DNA from 3 places in the Bradyrhizobium guangdongense genome. Region 1 is predicted to be linked to each of the others. Evidence: predicted binding sites of a transcription regulator. Region 1 holds the regulator's gene; each other region holds the start of a gene.
What was found. The regulator LexA, encoded in region 1, represses DNA repair genes until DNA is damaged. The targets are predictions, from matches to a motif close to TGTTCNNNNTGTGTTCNG.
Positions count from the first base shown of each region.

Region 2: X265_RS25780 (ImuA family protein) is a predicted target of LexA. The motif match lies at 4,290-4,307, and genes of this name have one in related genera.
Region 3: X265_RS23040 (ATP-dependent helicase) is a predicted target of LexA. The motif match lies at 2,890-2,907, and genes of this name have one in related genera.

Region 1 is NZ_CP030051.1:4,300,883-4,311,014, reverse strand. Features, by position in the region: gene gltX (glutamate--tRNA ligase) at 1-1,256, opposite strand, end outside; gene X265_RS20625 (glutamine--tRNA ligase/YqeY domain fusion protein) at 1,411-3,090, shown strand; gene X265_RS20620 (nuclear transport factor 2 family protein) at 3,100-3,486, shown strand; gene X265_RS20615 (DUF2171 domain-containing protein) at 3,577-3,810, shown strand; gene X265_RS20610 (ComEC/Rec2 family competence protein) at 3,908-6,187, shown strand; gene X265_RS20605 (hypothetical protein) at 6,198-6,632, opposite strand; gene X265_RS20600 (hypothetical protein) at 6,842-7,036, opposite strand; gene lexA (transcriptional repressor LexA) at 7,206-7,907, opposite strand; gene X265_RS20590 (molybdopterin molybdotransferase MoeA) at 8,084-9,295, opposite strand; gene X265_RS20585 (hypothetical protein) at 9,398-9,745, opposite strand; gene X265_RS20580 (hypothetical protein) at 9,872-10,069, opposite strand.
Region 2 is NZ_CP030051.1:5,371,350-5,381,481, reverse strand. Features, by position in the region: gene X265_RS25795 (inorganic phosphate transporter) at 1-1,407, opposite strand, end outside; gene X265_RS25790 (UdgX family uracil-DNA binding protein) at 1,532-2,974, opposite strand; gene X265_RS25785 (putative DNA modification/repair radical SAM protein) at 2,974-4,209, opposite strand; gene X265_RS25780 (ImuA family protein) at 4,372-5,160, shown strand; gene X265_RS25775 (Y-family DNA polymerase) at 5,057-6,652, shown strand; gene X265_RS25770 (error-prone DNA polymerase) at 6,649-10,101, shown strand.
Region 3 is NZ_CP030051.1:4,774,588-4,784,719, reverse strand. Features, by position in the region: gene X265_RS23045 (NADPH:quinone oxidoreductase family protein) at 1-704, opposite strand, end outside; gene X265_RS23040 (ATP-dependent helicase) at 761-2,818, opposite strand; gene X265_RS23035 (TMEM175 family protein) at 2,943-3,557, shown strand; gene X265_RS23030 (YciI family protein) at 3,567-3,953, opposite strand; gene X265_RS23025 (hypothetical protein) at 4,157-4,342, shown strand; gene X265_RS23020 (substrate-binding periplasmic protein) at 4,353-5,066, opposite strand; gene X265_RS23015 (ATP-binding protein) at 5,397-7,790, shown strand; tRNA gene X265_RS23010 (tRNA-Gly) at 8,114-8,187, shown strand; gene xylB (xylulokinase) at 8,339-9,784, shown strand; gene X265_RS23000 (sugar ABC transporter ATP-binding protein) at 9,904-10,132, shown strand, end outside.

The DNA of each region.
Region 1 (10,132 bases):
TCCGTCGAGGCGCCACTCCAGGTCTCGACGTTCTCCAGCGCGGAATGCAGCTGGCTGATCAGCTTGCGGTTCTCAGGCGTCAGCAGCGCCGCCGCCTTGGCGTCGAGCTGCAGCGGACGGTCGGCGAAGATGAAATAGGCGCCGTCGATCAGCTCGAGCAGCGTCTTGGCCCGCTCTTTCAGGGCCGGCATGGCCTTGAGGAGCTGGGCCCGCGTCCTGTCGTTTAACTTGGCCTTAATCTCGTCGCGGGCGGGCACGACATGATCCAGCACGTCCTCGAACATGTTCACGAGCGATTGATCGTCGGCGTGGCGGATGTAGTGGCCGTTGAGGTTTTCCAGCTTGGCGAAATCGAACCGGGCAGCAGCGCGGCCGACGCTGGCGAGATCGAACGCGGCGATCATCTCCTCGGTCGAGAAGATCTCCTGGTCGCCATGGCTCCAGCCGAGCCGGACCAGGTAGTTGCGCAGCGCAGCCGGGAGGTATCCCATGGCACGGTAGGCATCGACGCCGAGCGCGCCGTGCCGCTTGGAGAGCTTGGAGCCGTCAGGTCCGTGGATCAGGGGGATGTGCGACATGCTCGGCAACGCCCAGCCCATGGCATCATAGATCTGCTTCTGGCGCGCGGCGTTGATCAGATGGTCGTCGCCGCGGATCACGTGGGTGACGCCCATGTCGTGGTCGTCGACGACCACCGCGAGCATGTAGGTCGGATTGCCGTCGCCACGCAACAGCACGAGATCGTCAAGGTTCTCGTTCTGCCAGACGACGCGACCCTGGACCTGGTCCTCGATCACGGTCTCGCCGGTCTGCGGTGCGCGTAGGCGGATGGTGGGCTTGACGTCGGACGGAGCCGTCGCCGGATCGCGGTCGCGCCACATCCCGTCATAGAGGCGGGTGCGGCCTTCCGCGCGCGCCTTCTCGCGCATGGCGGCGAGCTCCTCGGCGGTGGCGTAGCAGCGATAGGCCTTGCCGTCGGCGAGCAGCTGCTCGGCCACCTCCCGGTGGCGGGCGGCGCGGCTGAACTGGTAGATGACCTCGCCGTCCCAGCCGAGCTCCAGCCACTTCAGCCCGTCGAGGATGGCGCCGATCGCGGCCTCGGTGGAGCGCTCACGGTCGGTGTCCTCGATCCGCAGCAGCATCTTGCCGCCGTGCTTCTTCGCATAGAGCCAGTTGAACAGCGCCGTGCGGGCGCCCCCGATATGGAGGAAGCCGGTCGGAGAGGGCGCAAAGCGCGTGACGACGGAATCGGTCATTCTTGGCAGGGCCTATGCATTGGAAGCGGTGGTGTATAGCAGGTACGGGACATAACTAAAGCCCGGCGGCGGACGGCTTGAGGCCTTGCTTGGCCCTTGGCGGAGCCACGCGAATTTGGCAGAAGGACCGCTGATTTCCCTACAGGATTTTAGGATGAGCACAGAACCGGTGGCGACTGAGGGTGGGCGCGATTTCATTCGTGACATCATCCAGGCCGATCTCGATCAGGGCAAATACAAGGAGATCGTGACCCGGTTCCCGCCGGAGCCGAACGGCTACCTGCATATCGGCCATGCCAAGTCGATCGCGCTCAATTTCGGCATCGCCCAGGAATTTCCCGGCCGCTGCCATCTGCGCTTCGACGACACCAACCCGGTCAAGGAAGAGCAGGAATATATCGATTCCATCCAGGCCGACGTGCACTGGCTCGGTTACGATTGGGGCAAGAACCTGTTCTACGCCTCGGATTATTTCGATCGCCTTTATGAATGGGCCGAGAAGCTGATCCGCGACGGGCTGGCTTATGTCGACGACCAGTCTCAGGAGGAGATCCGCGCCTCGCGCGGCACGCTGACCGAGCCCGGCAAGAACTCGCCGTTCCGCGACCGCAGCGTGGATGAGAATCTCGACCTGTTCCGGCGCATGAAGGCCGGCGAATTCCCGAACGGCGCGCGCGTGCTGCGGGCCAAGATCGACATGTCCGCGGGCAACATCAATCTGCGTGATCCGGTGCTCTATCGCATCCTGCATGCGCACCATCCGCGCACCGGCACCAAGTGGAGCATCTATCCCAGCTACGATTACGCCCACGGCCAGTCGGACGCGATCGAGGGCATCACCCATTCGATTTGCACGCTGGAGTTCGAGGATCACCGGCCGCTCTACGACTGGTTCATCGAGAAGCTGCCGGTGCCGTCCACGCCGCATCAGTACGAGATGGCGCGGCTCAATTTGACTTACACGCTGCTGTCCAAGCGCGTGCTGACCCAGCTCGTTCGCGACGGCCATGTCGCGGGCTGGGACGATCCGCGCATGCCGACCATCGCGGGCATGCGCCGCCGCGGCGTGCCGCCGGCGGCCTTGCGCGAATTCGTCAAGCGCATCGGCGTTGCCAAAGCGAACAGCGTGGTCGATGTCGGCATGCTGGAGTTCTGCATCCGCGAGGAGCTGAACCGCACGGCGCAGCGCCGCATGGCGGTCTTGAAGCCGCTCAAGGTCGTGATCGAGAACTATCCGGAAGGGCAGAGCGAGGAGCTCGAAGCGATCAATCATCCCGACGATCCCAGCGCCGGCACGCGCAAGATCAATTTCGGCCGCGAGCTCTATATCGAGCAGGACGACTTCATGGAGAACCCGCCCAAGAAGTTCTTCCGCCTGTCGCCGGGCAACGAGGTGCGGCTGCGCTACGCCTATTTCGTCAAATGCACCGGCGTGATCAAGAACGACAAGGGCGAGGTGGTGGAGCTACGGTGCACCTACGATCCCGCGACCAAGGGCGGCAACGCGCCTGACGGCCGCAAGGTCAAGGCGACCATGCATTGGCTGCCGGCAGCAACCTCCGTGCCCGCCGAGATCCGCGTCTACAACCAGCTGTTCGCCAATCCGAGCCCGGACGCCTCGAATTTCACGGCCGACCTCAATCCGAACTCGCTGGAGATCCTCTCCGACGCGCGGATCGAGGCCTCGGTGGCCGAGAGCAATTCGACCGAGCCGATGCAGTTCGAGCGCCAGGGCTACTTCGTGCGCGACAAGGACTCGACGCCCGCCAGACCGGTGTTCTCGCGCACCATCGGCTTGCGCGATACGTTCGCCAAGGAAGTCGCCAAGGGTTGAGAGGCGAGCATGAGCAGTGAGGCTGACGCCATCGTTTCCGCGATCATCGCGAAATGGTGCGCCGGCTTCGCGACGCTCGATGCGGCGGCACTGTCGTCGCTTTATGCGAAGAACGCATTCTTCTTCGGCTCCAATCCAAGACTCTATCGGGGAAGGGACGGCGTCGCAGACTATTTCAACGGCCTGCCGCGCTGGCGCAAGCCGAGCGCGGCGTTCTCCGAGGTGGAGGCGGCGCATGCCGGGCCGGACCTCATCAACATGGGCGCAACCATCACGTTCGGCTTCGCCAGCGAGCGTTCCGATCTCGTCGTCAAGATGAGCTGGGTCATCATGCGCGAGGATGGCGACTGGAAGATCGTCAATCACCACGCCTCGGCGAAGGAACCGCTGATCTGACGCGGGGGCGGCACACGGTATCGTCATTCCCGTGAGCGAACGAACCTGCCTCCGCTGCGTTGGGCGTGGATCCCAACAAGGACACCACCCATGCAAAACATCGCAGAGCATATGGACGTCATCGGCGCCGACGGCGTTCACGTCGGCACCGTCGATCGCGTCGAGGGCAACCGCATCAAGCTGACCAGGAAGGATAGCGGCGAGGGCAGCCACAAGGGGCATCACCATTTCATCGACAAGGGCCTCGTCGCCGGGATCGAGGGCAACAAGGTTCGGTTGTCGGCCAACGCCGAGGTGGCCGTGACGATGGAAGAGGAAAAGTAGAAACCCAGCGCCTTCGTTCCTGATCCGTACCGCTATTCGGCGGCCTGCACGTTCCGGTAGTCTCTGGGCCCATCTCATATCGCAGGGTTGCCGGGGAATGGCGGAGCAGGGCCGGTCCGTACGCTCTCAGGGTCTGGCCGGGACCTGGCCGGCAGGCCGGATCGCATCGGCCGGCGGCTTCGTGCCGGCGGGCTTTGGCGCCTGGCCCGCAATCTTCGGGACGCTGCGGGAATGGGCTAAGGCGGAAGCCGGCGCCGGGCGGCTGTTCCCGTGGGTGCCCATCGCTTTCGGCTGCGGTATCGCGCTCTACTTTGCCGCCGATCACGAACCGGTGCTGTGGGTCGCCGCGACCACGGCTCTGGCGCTGACGCTTGGTGCGATCCTGTTGCGGCGGAGCCGGCTGTTTGCACCCACGATTCTGATCGCAGCCGTCGCGGCCGGCTTTGCCATGGCGACCTGGAAGACAGCACGCATCGCCCACACCGTGCTCGCAAAGCCGCTCTATTCGGTGTCGCTGTCGGGCTTCGTCGAGACCCGCGACATCCGCGAACGCACCGACCGCTTCGTGCTGCGCGTCACCGCGATAAAGGCCCAGCGCAGCGACGTGACGCTCGATCGCGTCCGCCTCTCCGTGCGCAAGGGGACGGCGCCCGATGTCGGCAGCTTCGTGCAGTTGAAGGCGCGGCTGATGCCGCCGCTCGCGCCGCTGCGGCCCGGCAGCTACGACTTTTCGCGCGACATGTTCTTCCAGGGCATCGGCGCGTCCGGCTTTGCGATGGGCGCAATCACGGTGTCCGCTCCTCCCGATGCCGGCGGCTGGGGCTTGCGTTATTCCGCTTTCATGCAGGGCCTGCGCGATTCGATCGACGCACGCATCCGCGCCACGCTCGATGGCGACAACAGGGCGATCGCGACCGCGCTCCTGACCGGTCGCCGCGATGCGATCACCACGCCCGTCAACGACGCGATGTTCATCTCCGGGCTGGGCCACGTCCTCTCGATTTCCGGTTACCACATGGCCGTCGTCGCCGGTGTCGTGTTCTTCACCGTTCGTGCGCTGCTGGCGCTGATCCCGGGCCTTGCGGCCGGTTTTCCCATCAAGAAATGGTCGGCCGCAGCCGCGCTGGCCGCATCCGCATTCTATCTGCTGCTCTCGGGCGCGGAGGTCGCAACCCAGAGATCGTTCTTCATGACCGCGGTGGTGCTGATCGCGGTGATGGTGGATCGCCGCGCCATCACGTTCCGCACGCTGGCCGTGGCTGCGCTGATCGTGCTCGCGGCCGCACCGGAAGCGCTGGTGCATCCGAGCTTCCAGATGTCGTTCGCCGCGACGCTCGGGCTCGTGGCGCTGGTGCAGATCGGCATGCCGAACCTGTTCGCATCTCCCGATCATTCGACGACCGCGCGGATCGCGCTGTGGGGCGGCCGCGAGATCGCGATGCTGTTCATGGCCTCGATGATCGCGGGGCTCGCGACCACACCTTACGCCGCGTTCCACTTCCATCGCGTCACGCCCTACGGCGTGCTCGCCAATCTCGCTGCGATGCCAGTGGTCTCCGCGCTGGTGATGCCGGCCGGGCTCCTGGGATTGCTCGCCGCACCGTTCGGACTGGACGGTGTGTTCTGGTGGCTGATGGGGATTGGCATCGACTGGATGATTGTGGTCACGCGCTGGGTGGCGGCATTGCCAGGCGCGGTCGGCCATGTTGCCGCCTTCGGTACTGCGCCGCTGATTGCAGCGAGCCTCGGCCTCGTCCTGATGGGCCTGCTGCGCACGCCGCTGCGCTGGTCGGGTGCGCTCGTGCTCGTGGCGGCAACGATCTGGGCCCTGTCGGTTCGGCAGCCCGACATTCTCATTGCCGGTAACGGCCAGAACGTCGCGGTGCGGGGCAGGGACGGGGAGTTGCATCTGATCAGGACGAACAAGGACGCTTTCCTGCTCAAGGAGTGGCTCGCGGCCGACGCTGACCCGCGCGATGCCGGCAGTGCCGCGCTCGGTGACGGGGTGTCGTGCGACGAGTCCGGTTGCGTGGCGCCACTCGCCGATGGTCGCATGATCGCGCTGGCGCTGCGCAGCGATGCGCCGGCCGATGATTGCAGTCGGGCCGCGCTGGTGGTGACATCAAGGCCGGCGCCGCCGGATTGCGCCGCGATGGTGGTCGATCGGCCGCGTCTTGCGCGACAAGGCGCGCTGGCGCTGACGCAGCGCGGCGACGGGTTTGCGGTCCAGTCGGTAAGGGCGAGGGGCGCAAACCGCCCCTGGTCGCCGGCGGCAGCCGGCGAAGGAGATTTCGAACTGACCCTCATGCCACGGTCGGCGGCGCCACGCGCTCGGGACGCAACTCCGTCGGAGGCCGACTTCCAGGCCGAGGACTAAAACCGGTCTTTCAGCCGATCGGCAGACGCGGCGGTGTCGGACGACTGTCGGCGATGATCTGCGGCTTGTGCTCGCGCTCGCCGAGCGGCTGGGTCACGGGCAGTTGCAGCACGGTGGCGCGCTGGCCTTCGACGAGCTGGGTCACCAAGACATATTTGCCATCGGGGAATTCGATCGCATCGTGATGACGATCGGGAACGTGCGGATCGATCTTGCCGAACTTGCCGACGCGCGAGTTGACGGTGCGCGTCCAGATCCACCTGTTGTCGTAGCGGACGTTATCGGCGAAGGCGAGCTCCGTTCCCGGCAGCAGGCAGACCGCGACGGACATGTCGGCTTCGGAGGCGAAGCCGCGTGTCGAGGTGCCGCGGAACGTTGTCGTGACGATCGTCTCGCCGACTTCTGCGGGACGCGTCGCGACGGCATGCAGGCTATAGTCACACATCGGGTGCTCCTCTATCAGGATAGCAACCCGCGCCTCTGTCCTGGAGGCACAGGCCTCTATCAGAGTGTAAGTCTGCGAGGCTCTGCTTGGTTGTAGGCAAATCTGCGGCTTGGGTCCGCTGGCCATAATCACAATATCTTTCCCGAACGCCTAGGAACAAAGCCTGCTCCGGCGCATTCGGCAGACCTTCTGCATCAATATCCGGAGCATCAATGTCCGGCCGGTGCCGACCAGCCCGAATATGGCCAGGCCGACTGCTGGACGGAGTTGAGGGCATTGCGGGATTGCTGGCTTGTCGCTTGCTGCGCCTTGCGGACGTGATGCTGCGGTTGCGCGGCGAAGGCGTTCGGCGCTGACGCGGCGATCAGGGCCGTCGTGACGGTGCTCAGGATGATCTTGCGCATGGTGGTCTCCTCGGTCTCGAGGCCTTTGAAGCAATGAAGGCTTCGCTTCGTTGCAGCCTGCCGGGGATTTAGCGCTGGAGAGATGGCCGGATAATCTGTGCAAAACCAGAAAGACTATCCAGCCGGAGCGGACAATCGTCCGCTCCATCGTTTGCTCGCGCGAGAGCGCTTAGTACTTCCGGTACAGCCCGATCAGCTTGCCCTGGATCTTCACCCGGTTGGGCGGCAGGATGCGGACTTCATAGGCGGCATTCGCCGGCTCGAGCGCAATGGAGGCGCCGCGGCGGCGGAAACGTTTCAGGGTGGCTTCCTCGTCGTCGATCAGCGCGACCACGATATCGCCGGTGTCGCAACTCTCGTTGCGTTGGATCAGCGCCATGTCGCCGTCGAGAATGCCGGCATCGACCATCGAATCGCCGCGCACTTCGAGTGCGTAGTGCTCGCCTGCGCCGAGCATGTCCGGCGGGACGCTGATGGTGTGGCTGCGGGTCTGCAGCGCCTCGATCGGCGTACCAGCCGCGATGCGGCCCATCACCGGCACTGCGACGGGGCGTTCGCCCTCGTCGGCGGGCGGGCTCGATGTCGTGCGCACCTTGCCGAGATTGCCCTCGATCACGCTCGGGGTGAAGCCGCGGCGGTTACCGGCGGCGGCCTGGAGCTCGGGCAGCTTGATCACTTCGATCGCGCGGGCGCGGTTCGGCAGGCGGCGGATGAAGCCACGCTCCTCGAGCGCGGTGATCAGGCGGTGGATGCCCGACTTCGAACGCAGATCGAGCGCGTCCTTCATCTCGTCGAAGGAGGGCGGCACGCCGCTTTCCTTCAGCCGCTCGCTGATGAACCGCAGGAGCTCGTATTGTTTGCGCGTTAACATCTCGACCAAAATCCCCCTGACGATGTCGTTCGATTCCGAGACGCTGAAGTCAGCGATAAGCCGTTACATGCTCGAAACAAATCATGAACGGACACTATATGTTCGATACATGTTCCGCAACTGCTTAATTTACCGTGAACGCGACAAAGTTCGCGGAACGGTTGCGAACGCTGTGTTCAAACAGGCAGTCGCAGCACCTCGCAAGGCGCTCCCGCTTCGGCCTTGGGGGCGAACGGCGGGCGCACGAGAAGTGCCTGTGCCGCAGCGAGATTCGCAAGCAGCGAGGAGTCCTGGTGATTGACGGGAACGGCGATGAGCGTGCCATCGTCACGCACTTCGAGACGCGCGCGGAGGTAATCCTCGCGCTGGTCGTTGGCGCGGACATCGCGCCCGAGCACCGCGCGCTCGCGGCAGTGATGAACCACCGAATGGCCTGAGAGCGCGCGAATCAGCGGCACCATGAACAGGAAACCGCACACGTAGGATGACACGGGATTGCCGGGCAGGCCGATCACGCGCATGGCCCCGAGACGCCCGTGCATCATCGGCTTTCCCGGCCGCATCGCGATCTTCCAGAACGCCATCGAGGTGCCTTCGTCCCGAAGCGCCTGCTGCACCAGATCGTGGTCGCCGACCGAGGCGCCGCCGGTCGTGATCAGGATGTCGGCGCCGGACTGGCGCGCGCGGCGGATGCCCGCGGTGGTGGCTTCGAGCGTGTCGGCGGCGACGCCAAAGTCGATGGTGTCGGCGCCCTCGCTACGGGCGAGCGCGTGCAGGGCATAGCCGTTGGAATAGACGATCTGGCCATGACCGGGGGTGGTGCCCGGCATCACCAGCTCGTCGCCGGTGGCGAGGATCGCGACCTTCGGACGACGACGAACGGGAAGCTGCGGGTGGTTCATGCCCGCTGCGAGCGCGAGCCCGCGATCGGTCAATCGGGTCCCCTGACGGAGCAGCACGTCGCCTTCGTGAAAGTCGATGCCTGCGGGGCGGATGTGCCGGCCGCTAATCGCGGCCTCTTTGATCGTGACGCGCTTGCCGTCTGTGACCGTGTCCTCCTGGATCACGACGGCGTCCGCGCCATCGGGAACGACTCCGCCGGTGAAGATTCGTACCGCTTCACCAGCGCCGACAGCTCCTGCGAAGGGCCGTCCGGCCGCGACCTCTCCAATGACGGTGAGCTGCGCGTCCACCCTTGCCGCGTCTGCCGCGCGGACGGCATAGCCATCCATCGCTGACATCGCTTGCGGCGGTTGCGTGCGCCGCGCCGCGACATCGCGCGCAAGCACGCGATGGAAGGCCTCATCGAGGGCAATCATTTCTTCCGGCAGCGGCTCCACGCCGGCAAGCACCGCGGCGAGCGCGTCGGAAACCGGCATGAGGGCCACGGGTGAAAGCTCCTGCTTGGGCGAGGCAATGATCACGTTGCGGCAAGCGTTCTAGCCGAGAGCGCGCCGCGAGGCAAAATGGTAAGCGGGCGCTGACGTGAGCTACTTCTGCATCAACAGCCGCACCAGCTCGGCCTGCCGGCTGACGCCGGTCTTGTCAAAAATCTTCGACAGATGACTGCGCGCCCGGCGTCCTGCCGACGCTGAGCGGCAACAAAGGATTGCGCGGCGCCCAGCCAAGCAGATCGTGCACGCGGGCGGGATCGATGCGCGGCGACAGCAGGCTCGAAAGACCGTTGCCGGGGCGTAGATGCCAAACAGCACGCGACCGCCTACGGCGTCATCGATGCGCTCCATCACGCTCGACCAGCGCCCCTGTTCGACCGCAGCGTCGTAGATCGCCCCCACGAGGTCCAATACGGCGTCCTTCGAAAGCACGCCGGCGCGCATTCCAACCTCCACGAGTTGCAATGCAGCATAGGAGCGCAGTTTCAGAGCGGGAACAAGCAGAGAAAAGCGGCAATCAGGCGTTGTTGCCGCGGAGCCGCAAGACTTTGGCGGTCAGGCCCGTGCGGATCACGACGTCGTCGGATCCACGTTCGACGTCACGTCCGGTGCTTGGAGCCCTTGATCCCTGTCGGGCATCGGATCGGCCTGGGCCTTCAGATCGGCAGCCTTGCTGATCAGCTTGGCGGAAAGCTCAGAATCCGAGGTGGTTCTGGCGAATTTCATCAGCAGGGAGGCCTGCCTGGTGAGATAGGTTTTGCCCAACACGTCGATACGTCCGTCCGATGTAGAATTCCCAACGGACTCATGAGTCCCGGAAGCAGGCATTCG
Region 2 (10,132 bases), 1.1 Mb from region 1:
GATCTCGGCGCAGGCGCCTTGCGCGTAGGTCAGGTGGGTCTTGCCGATCTTCTCGCCGACAGTGACGACAATGCGCTTCCAGCCCACCATGGTGCCAAGGCCGAGCGCGATGGCGACCGCGATCTTCACCCAGCCGGGGATGAATTTCGTGGCGCTGTCGAGCGAGCCTTTGTAGGCGGTGAGCACGGTGACGTCAGCGGCGCTGAGCTCGGCTTCCTTGTCCTTCATCAGGAAGCGCAGCGCTTCCGAGGCGAGGTACATGTCGTTGCGGGTGTTGCCGACGAGCTCGGCCGGTACTTTGGCGAGCGAGCCGTAGGTGGTCACCTGCTTGGAGATGTCGCGCACGAGCACCGCCAGTGACGGGAACGTGCCGCCGTTGACCTCGTGCTGCGCGACATAGTTGGTCACGGCAGGACGCGGATTGCCGATCACGCTGTAGCCGGCGGCCTTGCCTTCGATGATCTTGCTGGCGGCCTCGGAGTTCTGGCTGAACGCAGCAATCTGGCTCTCCGGCAGGGCGCGGTTGAGCGCGTAGGCGGTCGGCACGGTGCCGATCAGGATCAGCATGATCAGGCCCATGCCCTTCTGGCCGTCGTTGGAGCCGTGGAAGAAGCTCACCAGCGTGCAGGTGAGGATCAGGATGCCGCGGATCCACCACGGCGGCGGCTGGTCGCCCTTCGGCTCGCCGAACAGCGCGGGCGTGGCGCGCAGCAGCACGGTGCGCAGGACCAGCAGCAGGCCGGCGGCGAGCGCAAAGCCGAACAGCGGCGACAGCAGCAGCGCCTTTCCGATGTTGGTGGCCTGGATCCAGTCGACGCCGGAGGTGCCGCTGCGGCCATGCAGCACCGCGTTCATGATGCCGACGCCCATGATCGAGCCGATCAGGGTGTGCGAGCTCGAGGCCGGCAGGCCGAAATACCAGGTGCCGACGTTCCAGATGATGGCGGCGATCAACAGTGCGAACACCATGGCGAAGCCGGCGCTGGAGCCGACCTGGAGGATCAGCTCGACGGGCAGCAGCGAGACAATGCCGAACGCGACCGCGCCCGAGGACAAGAGCACGCCGAAGAGGTTGAACATGCCGGACCAGACCACGGCGACGTGGGCGGGCAGCGAGCGGGTGTAGATCACGGTCGCGACCGCGTTGGCGGTGTCGTGGAAGCCGTTCACGAACTCGAATCCGAGCGCGATCAGAAGCGCGACGAAGAGCAGGAGGAAGGGAGCGAAGGCCTTGACCTGCGTGCCGGTGGCATCGACATCGACCCAGATGCTGTAGGCCACAAAGAGCAGGGCGGCAGCGATCACCCCCATGTAGATCACGCCGGTGAGCGGATGGAATCCGCGATTGAGGTCGGGCCCCCTACTCAAGGCCGGCTCGATGGAGCCCGGCAATGCAACGTCACTCATTGGAAATTCTCCTGTCCCAAGGCCCCGATTTTGCGCGTGGCATGTGACAGGCGGTTGAAATGACGGGCAGACGAGTGCAACGACGCGAGTCATCCAGGGCTTGTTGCCCTGGCGTTGGTTCACGTCAGGCGGCGCGCGACGATCTCCGTTGCAAGGAGGCGGCGATCTTCAAATCCGCGACAAAGCGCTGATATTCCACCACCTTCGCCTCGGGATCGGGGAGCCGCAGTAGATAGGACGGATGTACGGTCACCAGAGCCTTGCGTCCATCGGGGAGGTCTATGAGCCGGCCGCGGGTCTTGCCGATGGGCGTGATCTTGCCGAACACGCTTTGCGCGGCGGTCGCACCCATCGCCACGATGAGATCAGGCTGAATTGCCGATACTTCCCGCTCATACCATTGCCGGCACGCTTTGATCTCCGGCGTCGCCGGCTTCTGGTGCAGGCGGATCTTTCCGCGCGGCACGAATTTGAAATGCTTCACCGCATTGGTGACATAGACCTTCTTGCGGTCGACGCCGGCCTCCGCCAGTGCCCGGTCGAGCATTTGGCCGGCCGGGCCCACGAAGGGATGGCCAGCGAGGTCTTCCTTGTCGCCGGGCTGCTCGCCGACCAGCATGATATTGGCAGACTTCGGGCCTTCGCCGAACACGGTCTGGGTCGCATCCTTGTAGAGGTGGCAGGCACGACAATGCGCGGCCTCCTCGCGAAGCGTTTCGAGACTGTCGGTGGCAGGTTTGCGTTTCATAGGAGCCTCCGGCCGCTTCTGAGGCTTGTGCGGATCGGTCGCGGCGTTGGCGATCATAGCACCGGTCATGCGTTCGGCATCTTCGATCAAGGGCTTAATGATCGAGGCCTCGGGCAGGTTCCTCCAATATTTCTTCGGCATCTCCGTCTGCATCGCCTTCACCTTGAGCCGTGCCGGATTGAAGATGCTGGCGTAATAGCGCCGCCAAGTTTCCTCCAGCCGGTCTTCGCCCGGTGCCTCGCTCTTGCTGACGCCGGGCGTGAACGAGAGCGCGTGGCCGTCCCAATGCGCGCAGAGGTCCGGCGTCAGGATCGACCAGGGCATGTCGGCAAAGCGCTTTGCAAAGAACGGCCCGGCGAGCTCGACGATGTGATGCTCGGGCTCGAACCAGGCGACGTAATGCGGCTCGCGTTCCCGACCGATCTCGCGGAACCGCACGAAAGCATGCATCTTGTGCTCGTCGCGATGAACCGCGCGTGCCATCGCCGTGATCTTCGCGACATCAGGATCGGTCGCGACATCGATGAGATCGTGATTGTCTTTCAGGCGGAACAGCAGGCGATAGAGGATCGCGAAGCGCTCGCCGTCCCGATGCAGGATCGCAGCCTTGGCGAGGTCGATAAATTTGCTTGATACGCTGAAGGTGCCGTCGTTCACCTCGAGGATCGGCGACGGCGCGGGCGGTGCAAACAGATCGGCTTCGCCGCCTCGCACGGCCCAGGTTACATCGTCAGGCGCAACATGATGAAGCACGAGGGCGCGCGCGGTTTTGCGCCAGCCGTCGAAATCGGTTTCGCTGTCGAGGGTGATGTACTGCATCAGAAGCCAAACCCCAATTGTGTTGCTTTCGGCTTGAACCGTTCGATCAGCCGCGCCTCGTCGAGGCTATGCGGCGAGGGGCGGTGGTCGCTGAGGACGATGAACGGCAGCGCCTTGTGCTTGGGCACGTGCAGCCGTGCGAGATCGGACAGGCGGATCGTTGTGGTGCGCCGCGTCGCGATGATGCGCTCGACCGCCTTGGTGCCGAAGCCCGGCACGCGCAGCAGCTCCTCGCGGCTGGCGCGGTTGACGTCGAGGGGAAAACGGTCGCGATGGCGCAGCGCCCAGGCAAGCTTTGGATCGATGTCGAGCGGCAGCATGGCGCTGTCGTCGACGATCTCGCCGACGGCGAAGCCGTAAAATCGCATCAGCCAGTCGGCCTGGTAGAGCCGGTGCTCGCGCAGCAAGGGCGGCTGGACCAGAGGCAGTGCGCGGCTGGCATCGGGGATCGGGCTGAAGGCTGAGTAGTAGACGCGCCGCAGTCGGTACGAGCCGTAGAGATTGGCGCTGGTGTGGAGAATGGTGTGGTCGTTCGCGCTGTCGGCCCCGACGATCATCTGTGTGCTTTGACCGGCCGGCGCGAAGCGCTGTGGTTTCGCCTTTGTTTTCACGCTTCGATCTTCTTCGGCTTCGTCCAGCTTCAGCCGCAGCCGGCCCATGGTGCGGCGGATCGCGCGCACGTCCTTCTCGGGTGCGAATTGCTGCAGGCTCGTCTCCTGTGGCATCTCGATGTTGATGGAGAGGCGGTCGGCATATTTGCCGGCTTCCGCGATCAGCGCGTCGTCGGCCTCGGGAATGGTTTTGAGGTGGATGTAGCCGCGGAAGTGATGCTCCTCGCGCAGCTTGCGCGCGACGCTGACCACTTGCTCCATCGTGTAGTCGGGGCTGCGGATGATGCCGGAGGAGAGAAACAGCCCCTCGATGTAATTGCGCCGGTAGAAGTCGAGCGTCAGCTTGACGACTTCATCGATGGTGAAGCGGGCGCGCGGCACATTGGAGGAGGCGCGGTTGACGCAATAGAGGCAATCGTAATTGCACGCGTTGGTCAGCAGCACCTTGAGCAGCGAGATGCAGCGTCCGTCCGGCGCGTAGGAATGACAGATGCCCATACCGGGCGCGGTCGAGCCCATGCCCTTGCCGTCGCTGGAATCCCGCTTTTCGGTGCCGCTGGATGCGCAGGACGCATCGTACTTGGCGGCGTCCGCGAGAATTGCCAGCTTGCGTTGTACGTCCATCCTGGAATCCCTTTGATTCAGTTCATGAATCCATTTGCGCGCCAATTCGATTGACTCTCTGCGCGCCGTTAGCTTTATATTAGAACATATCATGAACAAATGAGCCAGCCGTTGGTTCTTCTTTTGAAGGCCACGGCAATCACCTCTGAAGGAGCGGCGAGCATGAGCGGCGCACGCATGAGCGCGCTTGCGACCTTGCGCAGCCAGATCGAACGGATCGAGACGGCGGAGGTCGTGCATCATCACGACCGCGTCGCGCTCGGCCATAGTGAGGCCGACCGCGCGCTGAAGGGCGGGCTCGCACGTGCGGCGATCCACGAGGTGTTTTGCGAGGGCCGGCAAGGCGCGTCCGGGACGGGCTTCGTGATGGGGCTTGCGGGCCGCGTCTCGGCACAGCGGCCGCTGCTGTGGGTGCGGCAGGATTTCTCGGAAATCGAGACCGGCGCGTTGTCGATGAGCGGGCTCGCCGAGCTCGGCCTCGATCCGCGCCGCGTGGTGATGGTGCGCGCCGCCGATGTCGAGAGCGCGCTGCGCACCTCGGCCGATGCGCTCGCTTGCGATGCGCTTGGCGCCGTCGTGCTCGAGCTCTGGGGCGAGACAAGACAGTTCGATCTCGTGGCGAGCCGCAAGCTGACGCTGGCTGCACAAGGCTCCGGCGTCACCGGCCTGTTGCTGCGCATGGCCGCGCAGCCGCTACCCTCAACCGCGGAGACGCGATGGATGCTGCGCGCGGCGCATTCGCCGCCGGGATCTGCGTGGAGTGCCTGGGGCGCCCCGCGCTTCGATGCCGAGCTGTTGCGCAATCGTCATGGCCTGTGCGGCCGCTGGATCATGGAATGGAATTGTGATGAGTGCCAGTTCAGTGAACCGTCGGCGTATTCTCAGCCTGTGGCTGCCGCGCCTGCCCATCGACCGGATTCAGCGGTTCTTCAACAGCGCCGGGCTGGGTAAGAATACCAATGAGCCGAGCATCGTTGTTATCAAGAACAACAATGCGCTGGTGATCCACGCGCTGGACGAGCCCGCCGAGCGGCTCGGCCTGTATATCGGCCAGCCGCTGGCCAATGCGCGGGCGATGTGCCCGGATCTGAAAGTGTTCGACGCCGATGTCGTGGCCGATGCGAAGACGCTCAGCGACATCGCCGATTGGTGCGACCGCTTCACGCCGTTGGTGGCGCTCGATCCGCCGCACGGTCTGTTCCTCGACATTACCGGCTGCGCGCATCTGTTCGGCGGTGAAGCGGCGCTGCTAAAGATGCTGGTTCATGCGCTGGGACGTCAGGGCTTTGCCGTCAGCGCGGCCATTGCCGGCACCTCGGTCTGCGCGCGCACGCTGACGCGACAAGCCACGGGCAGTATCGTCGCCGACGGCGGGGAGGCGGCGGCGATCGATAGGTTTCCGGTGTCCGCGCTCGGTGCGGACGAGGCCATCACCACCGGTCTGCGCCGCGCCGGCCTGAAGACCATCGGCGATGTCGCCTCGCGCGCTCCGAGCGAAATCACAGCGCGGTTCGGTGCGCGGTTCTCGACGCTACTTGCGCATGCGCTGGGACAGGGCGATGCGCCGATCAATCCGCGAAAGCCGCTGCCTGACTACATCGTGGAAAAACGTTTTGCCGAGCCGATCGCGACGGACACCATGATCGCGATGACGCTGTCGCGGCTGGCCGACACGTTGATTACCTCCATGGAGAAGCAGGGCAAGGGCGCGCGCCGCCTGGAGGCCGCGTTCTTCCGCACCGACGGCGTGGTGCGCGCGATCACGGTCGAAACCGGACGTCCCGTGACGCGAAGCGCGGTCATTGACCGCCTGTTCCGCGAACGTCTCGATGCGCTTGCCGATCCCATCGATCCCGGCTTCGGCTTCGACATGGTGCGGCTGTCGGCAAGCCGCACCGAGATCGTGGTGCAGGAGCAGCGCGATCTCGACGCGCATGTCCACGACAATGACGAACTTGCGGCGCTGATCGATCGTATCGCTGCGCGTATCGGCGGAAAACGCGTCGTCGTACATTTGCCGCAAGACACGCACATCCCCGAGCAGGCGGTGCTGGCCGCGCCCGCCCAGCATCATCTCGCCACTGCCATGCAGGCCAAGTGGCCCGATCGTGCCGAGGGTGAGCCGCCGCTGCGCCCCTTAAGGCTGTTCGACCAGCCGGAGCCGGTCACCGTGCCGTTCGCGACCGTGCCTGACGGTCCGCCGCACCAATTCACCTGGCGACGGGCGAAACATGCGGTGGTGCGGGTGGAAGGACCCGAGCGCATCGCCATGGAATGGTGGCGGCAGGACGGCAAGCAGCTGACGCGGGATTATTTCCGCATCGAGGATGCCGAGGGCCTGCGCTTCTGGATCTTTCGCGACGGCCTTTACGAGGGAGAGGTGTTCGACGCCGACGGCAAGCCCGCGTCCCCCAACTGGTATGTGCATGGTCTCTTCGCATGAATACGCCCGCTTATGCCGAGATCGGCATCACCACCAATTTTTCCTTCCTGCGCGGCGGCTCGGATCCGCGCGCTTATGTGCATCAGGCCAGCAAGCTCAACATTCCAGTGATCGGCATCGCCGATCACAACACGCTCGCCGGCGTGGTGCGCGCCTGGAATGAGCTCGACAATGACAAGGTTCTGCACAAGCCGAAGCTCCTGATCGGCGCGCGCATCGTCTTCATCGACGGCACGCCCGACATTTTCGTCTATCCGCGCGACCGTGCCGCCTATGGCCGGCTGTGCCAGCTTCTCACCCGGGGCAAGCGCGGCGACGACATCACGCGGATCGAGAAGGGCGAGTGCTGCCTCAGCTTTGCCGATCTGCTCGAGTTTTCCGAAGGGCAACTTCTGATCCTGATGCTGCCGCATCGGTTCGATCAGGCGCAAGCGCTGGACCTTCTCGCAAAGCTGAAAGCAAGCCGCGCCGACGGCGTGTGGCTGGCGGCGAGCCTGATCTATCGCGGCGACGACCGCCGCCGCTTGGCGCGGCTGGACGATCTCGCCGCCAGGGCAAAAGTGCCTCTGCTCGCGACCAACGAGGTGCTCTACCACGATCCCGGCCGCCGTCCGCTTCAGGACGTGCTGACCTGCATCCGGGAAAAGACCACGATCGAGGCGGTCGGACGCAAGCTGGAAGCCAACGCGGAACGCTTCCTGAAGACCCCCCGAGAGATGGCGCGACTGTTCCGCGATTTTCCGGGGGCGATCGCGGAGACCATGCGCTTTGCCGACAGGATCGACTTCACGCTCGACCAGCTCAAATACCAATATCCTGATGAGCCGGTGCCGCCCGGCAAGACCGCGCAGGGGCATCTGGAGGATCTGACCTGGGCGGGCGTCGACAAATATTTCGGCGGCAAGATCGACGACAAGCTGCGCGCGACGCTGAACAAGGAGCTCGCGCTGATATCAGAGCTGAAATACGCGCATTACTTCCTCACCGTGCACGACATCGTGCACTACGCACGCAGCCAGAACATTCTGTGCCAGGGGCGGGGATCGGCGGCGAATTCGGCCGTCTGCTACGTGCTCGGCATCACCTCGGTCGACCCGACCAAGGTCGATCTCTTGTTCGAGCGTTTCATCTCCAAAGAGCGGCTGGAGCCGCCCGACATCGACGTCGATTTCGAGCATTCTCGGCGCGAGGAGGTGATGCAATATGTCTATCGCCGCTATGGCCGCCACCGCGCCGCGATCATCGCCACTGTCATCCATTATCGTCCGCGCAGCGCCATCCGCGACGTCGGCAAGGCGCTGGGGCTGACCGAGGACGTCACCGCCGCGCTCGCCGACACCGTCTGGGGCAGCTGGGGCAAGGGCCTCAACGACATGCAGGTCCGGCAGGCCGGGCTCGATCCCAAAAATCCCATGATCAACCTCGCGGTCGAGCTGGCGACCGAGCTGATCGAATTCCCGCGCCATCTCTCTCAGCATGTCGGCGGCTATGTCCTGACCCAGGACCGGCTCGACACCTATGTGCCGATCGGCAATGCCGCAATGGACGACCGCACTTTCATCGAATGGGACAAGGACGACGTCGACGCGCTGAACATGATGAAGGTCGACGTGCTGGCGCTGGGCATGCTGACCTGCATCAGGAAATGTTTTGATCTGATCGACCAGCACAAGGGCAAGCGTTGGGTTTTGGCGACCGTCCCGCAGGACGACTCCAAGGTTTACGACATGCTGTGTGCCGGCGAGTCGCTCGGCGTGTTCCAGGTCGAGAGCCGCGCCCAGATGAACATGCTGCCACGGCTGAAGCCGCGGACCTTCTACGATCTCGTCATCGAGGTCGCGATCGTGCGACCGGGGCCGATCCAGGGCGATATGGTGCATCCCTATTTGCGGCGGCGGAATGGTCTGGAGAAGGTGAGCTATCCGTCTCCGTCGCCGGATCACGGCGACAAAAATGAACTTTACAATGTGCTGCACAAAACGCTGGGTGTGCCCTTGTTCCAGGAGCAGGCGATGCGCATCGCCATCGAGGCCGCACATTTCACCTCCGAGGAGGCCAACGGCCTGCGCCGCTCGATGGCGACTTTTCGCAATGTCGGCACCATCGGCCAATACGAGGAGAAGCTGATCGGCAACATGGTCGCGCGCGGCTATGATGCAAACTTCGCCCGAAGCTGCTTTGACCAGATCAAGGGCTTTGGCTCCTATGGTTTTCCGGAGAGCCATGCCGCGAGCTTTGCCCAGCTGGTCTACATCTCGTCATGGCTGAAATATCATCATCCCGACGCCTTCTGCTGCGGCCTGTTGAACTCGCAGCCGATGGGCTTCTACGCGCCGGCGCAGATCGTCGGCGATGCTCGCAAGAACGGCGTCGAGGTGCGCGAGATCGATGTGTCCTACAGCTTTGCGCAGAACACGCTGGAGGAGGGGAGCAGCAAATACTGCGCAGTGCGTCTGGGTTTTCGTCAGATCGACGGCTTTCACTGGCTGGACGAGGACGAGGAGAGGCTGAAGCGCTCACAGTCGTCATTCCCGGGCGCGCGTAGCGCGAGCCCGGAATCCATCCGACCGCATATGCCTAGAGGAATGGATTCCCGGCTCGACGCTGACGCGTCGCCCCGGAATGACAAGAAAGAAGACTGGGCCTATCGCATCATCGCCGCGCGCAATCGCCGTCCGTTCACCTCGCTCGAAGACTTCGCCCGCGACACAGGCCTGCCCAAGCGCGCGCTGATCCTGCTGGCGGATGCCGATGCGTTCCGCTCGCTCGGGCTCGACCGCCGCGAGGCGCTGTGGCAGGTGCGGCGGCTGCCCGATGACGTCGCGCTGCCGCTGTTCGAAGCGGCCACCGCGCGCGAGCAGCCGGACGAGCACGCCAGGCCGTTGCCTGAGATGCCGCGCCCAGAGCAGGTTGTTGCCGATTACCAGACCATCCGGCTCTCGCTCAAAGGCCATCCGATGGAATTCTTGCGCGAGATGTTTACGCGCGAGCGCATCGTCGCCTGCAGGGAGATCAGCCACCAGAACGAGCGGCGCCGTGTCCGCTGCGCCGGCGTGGTCTTGGTGCGGCAGCGGCCCGGCAGCGCCAGCGGCGTCGTGTTCATGACGCTGGAGGACGAAACCGGCATCGCCAATGTCGTGGTCTGGCCCAAGGTCATGGAGCAGTACCGCAAGGAGGTGATGGGCGCGCGCCTCATCGAGGTGCAGGGCTATATCCAGAGCAGCCCCGAGAAGGTGACGCATCTGATCGCCCAGCGGATGATCGACCGCTCGCACGATCTGGTTGGTCTCGCCAACGATGCCCTGAGCCGCAAGCATCCGGTACCCGCAGGCGCCACATTGGTCGAGCCGCTCAACGAAGACCCCCGCGCCCTCGCGGACATGCCCGCGCAAAAAATCCGCCACCCCCGCAACGTCCGCATCCTGCCGCCGTCGCGGGATTTTCATTGAGGGAATGGCGCAGGATGTTGCTACGCTCACA
Region 3 (10,132 bases), 470 kb from region 1:
AGATGGCGCCCGCGCCAGGCGATGGAGCGAAACGCCTGCAGCGAGATGTCGCCGCCGACGGGGTCGAAGATGACGTCGGCACCGTGTCCGTCCGTCAACTGCTTGAACGTGTCACGCCAGTCTGCTTGCGTATAATCGATCACTGCGTCCGCGCCGTGCCTGCGCGCGAATTCGCGCTTCTCCGGCGTCGATGCGGCTGCGATGACCCGAGCGCCGAGCAGCTTGCCGATCTGCACGGCCGCGGTGCCGGTGCCGCCGGCTGCTCCCAGCACGAGCAACTGCTCGCCCTCGCACAACATGGCGCGGGCGCTCAGCGCGTAGAGCGCCGTCAGATAATTGGCGCGAAACGAGGCGGCGACCTCGGCCGCGACGCCGTCCGGCAAGGGATAAACCGCCTCAGGCTGGACGACGATTTCCTGGGCGAGCGCACCCGACCGCGTCATGCCCATCACGCGCATCCCGGCTTCATAGCCGCCCGGGCTGCCTGGCGCTTCGGCCACGATGCCTGCGAATTCGGTGCCGGGAATGAAAGGCAGGGGATCCCTGGTCTGATACCGCCCCTCGATTTTCAAACCGTCGACAAAGCCGATCCCCGCCGCCTCCACCCGGATGCGCAACTGGCCGGGCTCCAAAAGCGGAGACGGAACGTCCTTCAGCTCGATCTGATCGATAGGCGCATATTGTTCGACGACGACGGCTTTCATCTCGGACCTCTGGTGTTGCAGGCATCGTGGCAGATCCCGAGACCGGTTTCTTGCGTCTACCGCCACATCCCCCGCATCCGTGCGCCGATGTCGATCTTCGGACCCTGTGACGGAGCGCGCGGCGCGCCGGCCGCGACCTTCGGCCAGGCGGCGCGCTCGAACAGATAGACGAGCTGCTCCGGGATGAAGCGCGTGCGCGAGGCATAGACGTGACGGTCGCCCTTGGCGGCCTGGCCGTGGACGAAGAAGCGCTGGGGAACGACGAGATGCAGATCGTCCTTGGCACGCGTCATCGCGACATAGAGCAGGCGGCGCTCCTCCTCGATTTCGGCGCTGGTGCCGGCACCGAGATCGGAGGGCATGCAGCCGTCGACGACGTTGAGCAGGAATACCGACTTCCACTCCTGTCCCTTGGCGGAGTGGATGGTCGAGAGGATCAGATAGTCCTCGTCGCGCAAGGGCGGGCCCGACTTGTCGCTGGTCGCGTCCGGCGGGTCGAGCGTGAGCTCGGTCAGGAATTTCTCGCGCGAGGCATAGCCGCTCGCGATCTGCTCGAGCTGCATCAGATCGGCGCGGCGCGTCTCGGAATCCTCGTGGATGCGGTCGAGATGCGGCTCGTACCAGAGCCGCACGCGCTCGAGATCCGCAGGCCATTCCGAGTAGCGCAGGTTCTCGACGGTGCGGACGAACTCCGTCCAATCGGTGCCGGTGCGCGGCGGCACGGGAAGTTGGCTCAGCGCATGGAGCGGGTTGGGACTTTCGGCCATCTGGTCGAGCACGCGCTGCGCGGTGGCGGGGCCGATGCCCGGCAACAGATGCAGGATGCGGAAGCCGGCGACGCGGTCGCGCGGGTTCTCGGCAAAGCGCAGCAGCGCCAGCACGTCCTTGACGTGCGCGGCGTCGAGGAATTTCAGCCCGCCGAACTTGACGAAGGGAATGTTGCGGCGTGTCAGCTCGATTTCGAGCGGGCCGGAGTGCGAGGAGGTCCGGAACAGCACCGCCTGGTGCTTGAGCAGCGCGCCTTGCTCCCGGTTCGCCAGCACGGCCTCGACGATGTAGCGCGCCTGGTCGGCCTCGTCGTGCACGGTGACGAGCTGCGGCTTCTGTCCGGAGGTGCGATCGGTCCACAGGTTCTTGGTGAAGCGCTCGCGCGCGAGGCCGATGACGCCGTTGGCCGCTGCCAGCACCGCCTGCGTCGAGCGGTAATTGCGGTCGAGCGTGATCATCTCCGCGCGCGGCGAAAAGCTTTGCGGAAAATCCAGGATGTTGCGGACGGTGGCCGCGCGAAACGAATAGATCGACTGCGCATCGTCGCCGACGACGGTGAGCCCGCGCCCGTCGGGCTTCAGCGCCAGGAGGATCGAGGATTGCAGGCGGTTGGTGTCCTGATATTCGTCGACCAGCACGTGGTCGAAGCGGCCGCCGATCTCTTCTGCAATGAGCGGGTCGCTCATCATCTGCGACCAGTAGAGCAGCAGATCGTCGTAATCGAGCACGTGCTGGGCCTGCTTGGCCTCGACGTAAGCGGCGAACAGCCCTTTCAGCTCGGCGGCCCAGCCGGTGCACCAGGGATAATGCGCCCCTAACACCTTCTCGATCTCCATCTCGGCGTTGACGCAGCGGGAATAGACCGACAGGCAGGTGCCCTTGGCCGGAAAGCGGCTCTCGGTCTTCGACAGGCCGCGTTCGTGCCGCACCAGGTTCATCAGGTCGGCGGAATCCTCGCGGTCGTGGATGGTAAAGGCGGGATCGACGCCGATCCGCTCGGCATGTTCGCGCAGCAGCCGGGCGCCGATGCCGTGGAACGTGCCGGCCCAGGTCAGCGCATCGCGCATGATCGCGGCATTGTTCTCGCCCAGTACCTTGCGCGCGATGCGCTCGACGCGTCCGGCCATCTCGGCGGCCGCACGGCGCGAAAAGGTCATCAGCAGGATGCGGCGGGGATCCGCGCCCGCGACGATCAGGTGCGCGACGCGATGCGCGAGCGTGTTGGTCTTGCCGGAGCCCGCGCCGGCAATGACGAGCAGGGGGGCGCCCACGGTCGTGCCTTCGGCCACGCCATGCTCCACGGCGCGGCGCTGCTCCGCATTGAGCGTGTCCAGATAGGTTGCCACGAATCGCCCCGGTGAAAGACCGAGAATCGGCGATCCGCTCGCGAATCGCAATGCGGCTGGACGAAACCGCTGAGAACACCTAGGGAAAAGGCGGCCCAAAGTTCCAGCCCTGGAGCACACCGGCATGACCGAGCCCAAGCCCGGGTCCAAGCCTGAGTCCAGGCCCGAACAGTTTGAAATGCGGCGGCTGGAGTCGCTCAGCAATACCATCTTTGGTGTTGCCATGACGCTTCTGGCCTACGACCTGCCCAAGGCTGCGGTGTTCGCCAGCGTGCCCGACTGGAGCGACCTTGCCAAAGTCTATTCCGGCAAGCTCGCGGGTTTTGCGCTCAGCTTCATCATCGCCGGTCTGTTCTGGATCAGCCATCACCGGCGGCTGGCGCGTCAACCCGTGGGGAGCCGCGGGGTCGTGATCCTCAATCTGCTGTTCCTGCTCTCGATCGTGCTGTTGCCGGTCACAAACGGCCTGTACATCAATTACACCGTGAGCAGCGCCGTTGCCGTGCTCTACGGTCTGCACCTCACTGCCATTGCCGGCCTCAATGCCTGGCTGTGGTGGACGATCCTGGGCGGCTGGGGGCGTGAGACCATTGCCTCCCTGTTTCCGCTGCTCGTGTTCATTCCGGGCACGATCGTCGCGAGCTTTGCGCCCCAGGTCGCGCCCTTCCTGTGGTTCATTGCCTTCGGCGGGCTGCTGATCCGGCGCTTCTATGGACCGTTGGGCGAACCGAATCCGTAGGCTTCATCCTCACTTGTCAGCTGCTGTCGCACCGAACCCATCGGCAGGCACGTAAAGCTTGACCGGGCGGATCTCGTAGACCGCACTCGGATTGACCGCACGCAGCTTCCGCGCCGCCGCGATCGCCTCTTCATCGGTGTCGTATTCGACGAGATGGAAGCCGAGAAGCTGTTCTTTGGTCTCCGCAAATGGGCCGTCCAGCACGATGCCGCCACCGGGGCCGCGTAAGGTGCGGGCCTTTCTCGTGCCATCCAGGCGGGCGGCCGGTCCGAGGTGTCCGCTGGCCCTCAGGGGCGCCTGAACCTCGATGACTTTGGCCACGACAGCGGCGTCCTCCTGCGGCGTCCACGCCAGAAGCTCGTCTTCCACGTGGTAGGCCAGGATCGCGTAGAGCATCTTCACCTCGCTTGTTTGGGGCGCGCAGCCCGAAGGACGTATGATCGCGGCCGATGCCGACAATCCCGAAACACCAAAATAATGCATCGTGCCTGCGCGACGAAACCATCATGAAACCCGATTGCCGCCTTCGCCGGTGAACGCGGTCCGAAGACGCGGCGACTGATGGCCACAAGAACGGTCGAATCTCATCGGAGGCGGCAATGTCGGGTCATACCATCAAGATCATTTGCGATGCACGGCGGGCGGGGAAGTCGGAGCCAGCCGATCTGCATGATCAGGCGGGCCATCACCGCTATTACGGCAACTCCGCCGAGAGCGGCGGGGAGCGCATCGTCGAAAGCCGCCGCGGCAAGCGCCCGTCGGTGCTCGCCATATTCGGTTTCTGAGTTGGCCTCATCACCGCGTGCTCAGGACCTGCTTGACGAGCGCCTCGCGTAGTGCCGCGAGCTCGCCGCTGGCTTCCATCTGCGCGATCACCTGTCCAACCTTCGGCACGAGGTCGCGGTGGCGCTCGTGCAAATAATGGTAGATGCTGATGCGCTCGAGCGGCGGGGAGAGCGGATAGATCCTGGTCTGAAGATTGAGCTTGCGGACCGCGGCCAGCCCGCTGAAGAGATCGGTGACCATCACGTCGAAACGATCGGCATCGAGCATCTTGATCAGGCTCTCGAGGCTCGTGGTTGCCGTGACGCGGTCCATGCCGCGCGTGCCGGCTTCCGACGAGCCGACACCGCGGACGATGCCGATGCTGTAGGTCCTGATCGAATTCCAGCCATCCACGTCGAAATGGAGCCTGGTGGTGAACACCGCGGGTTCGATGTAGTTGATCGCCGGCGTGACCTGCAGCAGCGTCGGATAGTCGCGAGACAGCGTTCCGATCCGCTGGATTTCGCCGTCGACCTCGCCGGCGCTCGACAGCGCCAGCGCCCGCTTGCCGGGCACGTCCTCGAATTCGAGCCTGATGTTCAGCTTGGCGTAGACGGCCCGCAGCATCTCGCCGCCGACATATTGATCCGGGATGTCGGCGATCCGCGCCAGGCGGATCACCGACTGCGCGGAAGACGAGCCTGCTATGCACAGCGACAGGCAGATGACGAGTATCCGCCACATGGCCCCTCTCTGGTCGGTGCTCGCTACCACTGGCTTCGGATGTTCGAGCGATCTACCGAAGATGGCAGCCGCGCGGAGTCACAAAGGCCACCGAGTCGCCCGCATGCGAGCGACTCCGGATTTTCACCGATGTCATTCTAGCACGCGAGATGGTAGTTTGCGCTGATATCCTGCTGCTGGGCGCAAGATATGACCCCGCCGACCTCAGAGCGCCCAAGGGCCGACAGGATTGCAGCGCGCATCGCGCGCTGAGGGAGTATCAAACCGCCGAATTGTGCGTGGTTGACCGGCTGGCCGGAGAGGGTGTCGCCATATTCGGGGATGGGATGCATGGGCAACGCAGGTGAGAAGAATCCCGATCGCGGCCGTGCTGTTGCGCCGGCGGCTGCGAAGCATCTGACCGGCATCGGAGCCACCTTCACGCCCACGATGCTCGCGGCGCTGCTGTCGCGGATCTTCAACTGGTCGCGCAGCGGCATCGGGCCGCGCCTGCTTGCCGCCGTACTGCTGTTCTCCTCGATCGTGACCCTGACGCTGACCGCACTCCAGCTCTATCTGGACTACGATCGCGAAGTCGGTCTGATCGAGACGCGGCTCGAGGAGGTCGGCCGCAGCACCACCGCGAGCCTCGGCGAGAGTCTGTGGAATCTCGACCAGAACCAGCTCAAGCTCCAGCTCGACGGCATCCTGCGGTTGCCCGATATCCGCGCCGCCGAGGTCCGCGAGATTGCCGATCGCCCCAATCCCATCCGTGTCGCCGTTGGTGAGCGAAGGAGCCGCTCGGTCGTGACGCGCGACTATCCGCTGACCTATACCGTGCAAGGGAGCGCGCGTACCATCGGCGTGCTCCATGTCGAGGCGACGCTGAGCGATGTCTACCAGCAATTGCTGCACCGCGCGCTGGTCATCCTGGCAACCCAGGCGGCAAAAACGTTCGTCGTCTCGCTGTTCATCATCTACATGTTCCATTTTCTGGTGACGCGGCATCTGGTCGCCATCGCCGAGTTCGTCAGCAAATACAGCCTGGCGAGGCCGCCGCCGCCGTTGCATCTGGAGCGACGGCCGCCCCACCACCCCGACGAACTGGACAAGGTGATCGAGGCTTTCAACGCCATGTGCACGAACCTCGAGCGGGCCTATGGCGAGTTGCGCGAGGCCAATGCCAATCTCGAGCGCGACCTGACCATCCGCCGGCGAGCCGAAGCGGACGCACGCGCGAGCGAGGAGCGTTTCCGCGATTATGCGGAGACCGCATCCGATTGGTTCTGGGAGACCGGGCCGGACCACTGCTTCACCTACCTCTCCGACCGGGTGATCGCCTTCGGCATGGATCCCAAGATACGGATCGGCACGCGGCGCATCGATACCGCGCTCGACCGCGAGACCGAGTCCGAGAAGTGGCGCGCGCACATGGCGACGCTCGACCGTCACGAGCCGTTCCGGAAGTTCGAGTATCGTGGGCGCGACACCACCGGGCGGATGCATCATTTTAGCGTCAACGGCAAGCCTGTCTTCGACGCCGACGGCCGCTTCCTGGGCTATCGCGGCTCGGCCACCGATCTCACCGCGCAGCACGAGACCGAGGAGCGGCTTCGCCAGTCCCAGAAGATGGACGCGATCGGCCAGCTCACCGGCGGCGTCGCGCACGACTTCAACAACGTGCTGACCGTCATCACCGGGACCATCGAGATCATCAAGGAGGAGCTTGCGGACAAGCCCCAGCTCGCAGCGATCGCCCAGCTGATCGACGATGCGGCCTCGCGCGGCGCCGAGATCACCTCGCAGCTCCTGACCTTCGCGCGGCGCCAGCCGCTGGAGCCGCGCGAGATCGACGTCAATGCCCTCGTGGTCGAGACGGCGAAGCTGTTGCGGCCGATCCTCGGCGAGCACGTCGAGATCGTGACCCGGCTTGCCGACGATGCGTGGCCGGCGATGGCCGACCCGTCGCAGCTTTCGTCGGCGATCGTCAATCTCGCCGTCAATGCCCGCGATGCGATGCCGGATGGCGGCAGGCTCACGCTCGAGACCGCAAACCGGGAGCTCGGCGGCAGCGGCGACGGCGATTCCGGCTCCTACGTCATGCTGGCCATCTCCGACACCGGCCGCGGCATTCCGGCCGACATTCGCGATCGCGTGTTCGAGCCGTTCTTCACCACCAAGGGGGTCGGCCGCGGCACCGGGCTCGGCCTCAGCATGGTCTACGGTTTCGCCAAGCAGACCGGCGGCACCGTCGCGATCGAGAGCGAGGAGGGGCGCGGCACGGTGGTGCGGTTGTTCCTGCCGCAATCGGCGGGCGGGGCGGCGGCGAGGTCCGGGCCGGTTCAGGCCCAGGCGCCGGCGCGCGGGCACGAGACCATCCTCGTGGTGGAGGACGATCCGCTGGTGCAGGGCTACGTCATCGCCCAGCTCGGCAGCCTCGGCTATCGCACGCTCACCGCCGGCGACGGCGCAGCCGCGCTTGCGCTGGTCGATCAGGGCGCGACTTTCGATCTCCTGTTCACCGACATCATCATGCCCGGCGGCATGAACGGGCGGGAATTGGCCGAGGCTATCAGGCTCCGCCGGCCGGACGTGCGGGTGCTCTACACGTCAGGTTATACCGACAACACCATTGTCCACGAGGGGCATCTCGATCCCGGCGTGGCGCTGCTTCGCAAGCCCTACAGGAAGGCGGACCTGTCGCAGAAGATCCGGGAGATGCTCGCGGGCGAGGGGCCCGCCTGAGCGGCGCGCGATACCGGAGCAAAGAAAAGGCGCGGCGGGAGAACCCCGTCGCGCCCGATTTCTTGCTCGCTGGTCCAGGGCTGGAACCGCCCCGATGCCAAGCCTCAATAGTGCTTAGCGGGCGATCCCAGCGAGGTGACAGCGCTTGAGATAAGACACTGGATCACCTCCTTTCGTTGGTTTCGGGACACTCAATATAGGGCCAGACCGCCTCGCCGTTAAGGGGGCGTGCCCGAAAGCGGGAATAAGCCCATCCGCGAAGCGGGAAAGGCCGGTCCGCAGCAGTTGAGACCGCCGCCCGGCCGTGTTAGGGAGCCCCTGTCGCGGGTGTAGCTCAATGGTAGAGCAGCAGCCTTCCAAGCTGAATACGAGGGTTCGATTCCCTTCACCCGCTCCAGCCGTCTCAGTGCCCTCGCATCCCGTTGCTTGCGGCAGGGTTTTCATCACGCAATATCTGCGGTCAGCTTGCTTCACCCGGGGGGGCGACTCACGGGATGAAGATGAGTGCATCGCGTCGCCGGTGCCGCTGAACCTCGGAGACTTCCGCCATGTATCTCGGCATCGATCTCGGCACCTCCGCGGTCAAGACGGTTCTCGTCGACGGCGTCCAGCGCGTGATTGCAAGCGAGAGCCGGGCATTGACGATCGACTCGCCGCGATCGGGCTATTTCGAGCAGGATCCTGCGCAGTGGATCGCGGCGACCTTTGCGACGCTCGACGCCTTGAGGGCGTCGCACGGACAAGAGCTGGCGGCGGTCGAAGGCATCGGGTTGTCCGGCCAGATGCATGGTGCGACGCTGCTCGATGCGAGCGACACGCCGCTCCGGCCTTGCATTCTCTGGAATGACGGGCGCTCCGCCGCGGAGTGCCGCCTTCTGGAGCAGCGCTGGCCTGCCTTGCGTGCGACGACCGGCAACAAGGCGATGCCCGGTTTCACGGCGCCCAAGCTGCTCTGGATCGCCACGCACGAGCCCGAGATCTTTGCGGCAACGCGACGCGTCCTGATGCCCAAGGCGTATCTCCGCCTGGTGCTGTCAGGCGAGGCGATCGAGGACGTCTCGGACGCTTCCGGATCGCTGTGGCTCGACGCTGCGCGCCGAGATTGGTCGGATGCGGCGTTGGCCGCGACCGGCCTGTCGCGCGCGCACATGCCGCGCCTGGTCGAAGGGTGCGCGCCTGCGGCCAGGCTGCGCGGCGAGCTAGCGCAGCGCTGGGGCATGGTTCGGCGGCCGATGATCGCGGGCGGCGCCGGCGACAATCCCGCAGGTGCCATCGGTATCGGCGCGATCAAGCCGGGCACGGCGTTCATCTCGCTGGGGACCTCTGGCGCGTTGCTGGCGCCGAGCGACCACATCGCCGCCAATCCCGACCGTGTGGTCCACACATTCTGCCACGCCATCCCCGGCATGTGGATTGAGGCCGGTGCGATCCTCTCGGCGGCCTCCTGTCTGGCCTGGGCCGCGCGCCTGTTCGGGGTCTCTGAAGCCGAGCTGCTGGCGCCGTTGGGAGCGAGCCCGCAGGCGCCGTCTCCGGTAAACTTTTTGCCTTATCTCGCGGGCGAGCGAACACCTCACGACGATCCCATCGTGCGCGGCATGCTCGACGGTTTGAGCCACGGCACCGATCGCACGGCGATCGTGCAGGCCGTGCTGGAAGGCGTTGCCTTCGCGCTCGCCGATTGCCGGGACGCGCTCGGTGATGCCGGCATCGCGGTGACGGAAGCTGACGTCATCGGCGGCGGGTCGCGATCGCGGTTCTGGCTGGCAGTGCTTGCCAACATCCTGAATATTCCGATCCATCGTTTCGCCGACGGGGAAACTGGCGCCGCGTTCGGTGCGGCAAGATTGGGGCGGCTTGCTGTCACCGGTGAGGCAATCGAATCCGTCTGCACGCCACCGCGCCGCGTCGAAACTCTCGAGCCTGATCGCGCGCTGGTTAACGCGTATGCGGCGCGGCGTCCCGCCTGGCGCGAACTGTATCGGCCGCGCCACTAGCATCGCTTTGCGTCTGCATTTCTGTCTGTTCGCTGTTGCCCTGTGCTGCGGCCTTTTGTTTAATGTGCGGACCGCAAACGAAAGGCGGACATGGAAATGCATTGTGCGGGGGAGGCACGATGAGCGATCCGATCCTCGAGATGCGGGGAGTTTCAAAATCCTTTTTCGGCATCAAGGCGCTGCGCGCGGTTGACCTGACGGTCTATGCCGGCGAGGTTCACGCCTTGATGGGCGAGAACGGGGCGGGCAAATCGACCCTCATGAAGATCCTGTCGGGTGCCTACCGGCCGGATCCGGGTGGAGAAATCCGCATCGAGGGCAAGCCGGTGCGGATCGAAGGTCCGCTCG